Regions from separate parts of the Rothia sp. 27098_8_29 genome, predicted to be linked through region 2. Evidence: predicted binding sites of a transcription regulator. Region 2 holds the regulator's gene; the other holds the start of a gene.

The links. Region 2 encodes HspR, which represses chaperone genes until heat shock. Its sites were predicted from a motif close to AAGTTGAGTCNNNNNGACTCAACTT; they were not measured.
Region 1: the regulator HspR is predicted to act here: its motif matches at 1,358-1,382, upstream of clpB (ATP-dependent chaperone ClpB).

The regions. Positions count from the first base shown of each region.
Region 1 covers NZ_JAPWAI010000001.1:9,610-11,813, reverse strand. Annotated here, with positions in the region: gene clpB (ATP-dependent chaperone ClpB) at 1-1,305, opposite strand, end outside; gene O3649_RS00040 (NAD(P)-dependent oxidoreductase) at 1,581-2,204, shown strand, end outside.
Region 2 covers NZ_JAPWAI010000003.1:32,650-34,853, reverse strand. Annotated here, with positions in the region: gene O3649_RS06090 (RNA-guided endonuclease TnpB family protein) at 1-372, shown strand, start outside; gene O3649_RS06085 (heat shock protein transcriptional repressor HspR) at 735-1,241, opposite strand; gene O3649_RS06080 (DnaJ domain-containing protein) at 1,245-2,204, opposite strand, start outside.

The DNA of each region.
Region 1 (2,204 bases), on a different contig from region 2:
GGGATCGGTCTCGTCGGCAAGTGCCAGTTCCTCCATGGTGAGGCGGTCCACGGCGCGGCGCAGCTGGTCGATTTCCTCCGGTGCGGAGTCAATTTCCATGCGCAGGCGGGATGCTGCCTCGTCAATCAGGTCAATTGCCTTGTCAGGCAGCTGACGGGAGGGAATGTAACGGTTGGACAGGGTTGCTGCGGCAACCAGCGCGGAGTCAGCGATCTGCACCTTGTGGTGTGCCTCGTAGCGTTCCTTCAAGCCACGCAGAATACCGATGGTGTCATCTACGCTGGGCTCGCCCACGTACACCTGCTGGAAGCGGCGCTCCAGTGCGGGGTCCTTCTCGATGTTCTCGCGGTACTCGTCCAGGGTGGTTGCACCGATCAGGCGCAGCTCACCACGGGCAAGCATGGGCTTGAGCATGTTGCCTGCGTCCATGGAGCCTTCGGATGCGCCGGCACCGACGACGGTGTGAATCTCATCGATGAAGGTCACGATCTGACCTTCGGACTTCTTGATTTCCTCGAGGACTGCCTTCAGGCGCTCCTCGAACTCACCGCGGTACTTTGCGCCTGCGACCATGGAGCCCAGGTCCAGGCTGATGAGGGTCTTGCCGCGCAGGGATTCGGGCACGTCGCCAGAAACCATGCGCTGTGCCAGGCCTTCCACGACGGCGGTCTTACCGACGCCGGGCTCACCAATCAGGACGGGGTTGTTCTTGGTTCGGCGGGAAAGCACCTGCACGACGCGGCGAATCTCAGAGTCACGGCCGATGACCGGGTCGAGCTTGCCCGCGCGGGCAATGGCGGTCAGGTCGGTGCCGTACTTTTCGAGCGCCTGGAAGGTGCCTTCGGGGTCGGGGGTGTCCACGGTGCGGTCTCCTCGGACGTTGGGGATGGTCTGTGCGATGAGCTCTGCGGTAGCGCCGAGCTTGTGCATTGCTTCAGCGGTGCTATCGGTTCCGCTGGCAATGCCGAGCAGAATCATTTCGGTAGAAACGTAGGTATCTCCGAAGCCCTGGGCACGGGTCTGTGCCGCCTGCAGAGCAGAGAGCGCTGCACGGCTAAGGGAAGCATTCTGCACGGAGGCACCGGATGCCTTCGGCAGCTTCTTGATTTCAGCGGATGCCGCCTCGGAGATAGCGTCCACATCCAGGCCTGCAGCCTTGAGGACTGCTACGGCGACGCCTTCGCGCTGGTCCATGAGGGCTTTGAGGATGTGCGCGGTTTCAATAGTGGGGTTACCGGCGGTTTGAGCATTAGTATTTGCCGCCGAGATAACTTCTTGACTCTTGGTCGTGAACTTGTTGTCCATGATGTTCCTTTCGCATTTCGAGGGGCTTATCCTATGCGCCCCTGCATTACATAACTTGAGTCTACTCGACTCAATTATGTTTCGCAAGCCTCCTGCAAAAAAATTTTCATATTTTTCACCCCACCTCACCCCACCTCACACCCCTGACCCCCAAACAAAAGCCCCGGACAAAAGCCCCAGTCAAAACCGCATTGTTATACTGACCGGACTGGGTACTTGCGAGGCTGGGTGCTTGCGGGCTCCCACAACAATCACAGTCACGAATGGGGACCCACATGAAAATACTGGTTCTAGGTGCAACCGGCCGCACCGGCTACCTCTTCACCCGCAAAGCCCTAGAGGAGGGGCACACCGTCACCGCCTACGTGCGCAACCCCGATAGGGCACAAGCGCTTTTGGGGGCGCACCAAAATCTCACTATCATTCCGGGGACCCTGAACGATGCCGAACAGCTCGCCGCAGCATCCTCCGGGCAGGACGTCATGGTGAGCGTCCTGGGGCAGAAAGCCACGGTGCGAGAGTTTCTCTCCTCCACGTTCATGCAGGAGCGTCTGCCCCTCATCATGGAGGCGGTCACGGGCGCAGGCGTAAAGCATTGCGTTCTGATGAGTGCCTACGGTGTCGGCAATACGGTACGGACCGCGTCCCTCCCCATGCGCCTGGTGTGCAAGGTCATCATGCGCGGCATTTTCACCGACAAGGTTAAGGCGGACGCCCTGGTTGCCGAATATCAGCCATATATTTCGCGTGCTCATCCGGGCAGGCTGACCGATAAGCCCGGTAAGGGCGGGGTGAAGGTATTTGACATGGCGAGCGTCGAGCGAACTCCGGGCATCCCCACGATTGCCCGTGAAGACGTTGCCGATGCACTGCTCACTATCGCCAAGAACCCTCAGAAT
Region 2 (2,204 bases):
GTGGCTGGTCTGTCACGTACCCGTTTGGGTAAGTCCGTATTGGATGCCTCATGGGGTTTATTGCGCCGTCTGATAGAAGAGAAGGCTACTGAACGTCATCGCATGGTGGTCTTTGCTGACCGATTTGCCCCCACGTCCCAGCTGTGTTCTGTGTGCGGCGAGCCGGGCGGTAGAAAGCCGCTGAATATCCGTGAATGGGCATGTGCCAAGTGTGGTACGTGCTTGGACCGGGATACGAATGCGTGTGTGAATATTATGCTCGCCGCAGGGCTTGCGGAGAGTCTAAACGAACAGAAGAGGGACGTAAGACGCCTGCTTGCGGGCGCTGTTACTGTTGACGCTGTTAACCCACCGAGAGCCGCACACCTATAGGGTGTGCGGCTGGCAGGAATCCTCTTTGCTCGCAAGGAGGAGGAAGTCAACCTCCCTCGCGGCGTATGACACAAAGACGCACAAGCCTATATGGATGGCTGACTAGCGCAGATGAGCTAAAACAGCCGAGCCGTTATCCTAGTGTAGCTGGTTAGCGCGAATATACGTTAAGGAGGTGAGGCTCCCCGATCATTCGGGGAGCCTCACCTCCTTGTGTGTGGGTCTGAGTGCATGCGGGCGGGGGTCTACCCTCCCTCTCGCGGCGTATACACAAAGACGCACAAGCCTATATGGGTGGCCGACTAGCGCAAATGAGCTAAAACAGCCGAACCGTTTATCCCAGTGTAGCGGGTTTAGCCGGTTTAGCGCTGCGGTTTCGCATCATCCGCCGTAGCCGGCTGGCGATGCTGACGATACAACACCACAGCCGAAGAACGCTGACGAGGCGCCGGGCGGGTACCGCGAGCAATATGCACCACATCGCCACTGGTACCGGCAGCGAACACGCGCTCCGCCATGCCCAACTTCACCTTCGCGTCCTCAACCTGACGCTGCAACGCCGCAATCTGCTCCTGCTGCTCCTCCACGAGGGATTCCAGCTCAATAATGCGGCGAATACCCTCCAGGGAGACGCCCTCCTGCGAGAGCTGCTGAATCTGCTGCAGACGGTTAACGTCACGTTGCGAATAGCGGCGCGCTTTGCCGGGCGCACGCGAAGGCTGGACCAGGCCGATGCGGTCGTACTGGCGCAGGGTCTGCGGGTGCATGCCCGCCAGCTCAGCCGCCACAGAAATCACGAAAACCGGCAGGTCCACGCTGTGCAACGGCTTGCCGCTACGGGACTTAGATGATGATTCTCGAGATGCCATGGTTTACTTCGCCTTCTTCAACAGATCCTTACGCGGGTTCTCCTGCGGTGCCAGTTTTACGAACTTATCGAATGCTTCCTGCGCCTCTGCGCTCAGCTCGGTGGGCAGTACAATCTCCGGGATGACCAGCAGGTCGCCGTCGCCGCCCTTAGCCTTGAAGCCGCGGCCCTTGGCGCGCAGTCGGCGGCCAACCTGGCCGGGTGCCAGGCGCAGCTTCACGGTGGATGCGTCGGGCAGGGGCACCTCGATCACTGCGCCGTCGACGGCCTCAGCGAGGGTGACGGGCGCGCGCATAATCAGGTTGTTACCCTCGCGCGAGTACACGGAGTCATCGGAGACGCGCACGGTGACCTTCAGATCACCGCCACGCAGGCCCTTGCCGCGCAGGCGGACCTTCTGGCCGTCCTTAATGCCTGCGGGGATGCGTGCCTCGGTGTGGGAGCCGTCCGGCAGGAACACGGTCACGGTTGCGCCGGTGTATGCCTGGGCGAGGCTGACGCGGGTGCTAGTGGTGCTTTCTTCGGGGGCTGCGTGCTGTGCACCGCCGAAGCCGCCACCCATGCCGCCGAAGTCGGCGCTGGTGAAGCCTGCGGAGCGTCGGGAACCGCCAGCGCTACCGCCGAAGAGGCCACCGAGCAGGTCGTCAATGTTGATGCCTGCGCCGCCGTTGCTGAAGCCGCCGAATGCGTCCGCGCCGGGGTAGCCGGTGTAGCTGCCACCGCCAAAGCCACCTCCGCCGAAGCCGCCCATACCAGATGCGCCGTAGCGGCGGATCTGGTCGTACTCTTCGCGCTGCTTCTTATCGGAGAGCACGTCGTATGCTTCCGAGATTTCCTTGAACTTCTTCTCTGCTGCGGCGTCGCCGGGGTTCAGGTCCGGGTGGTACTTGCGGGAGAGCTTGCGGTACGCCTTCTTGATGTCGCTTTCGCTTGCGTCTTCGCTGACACCCAGTGCCTTATAAAA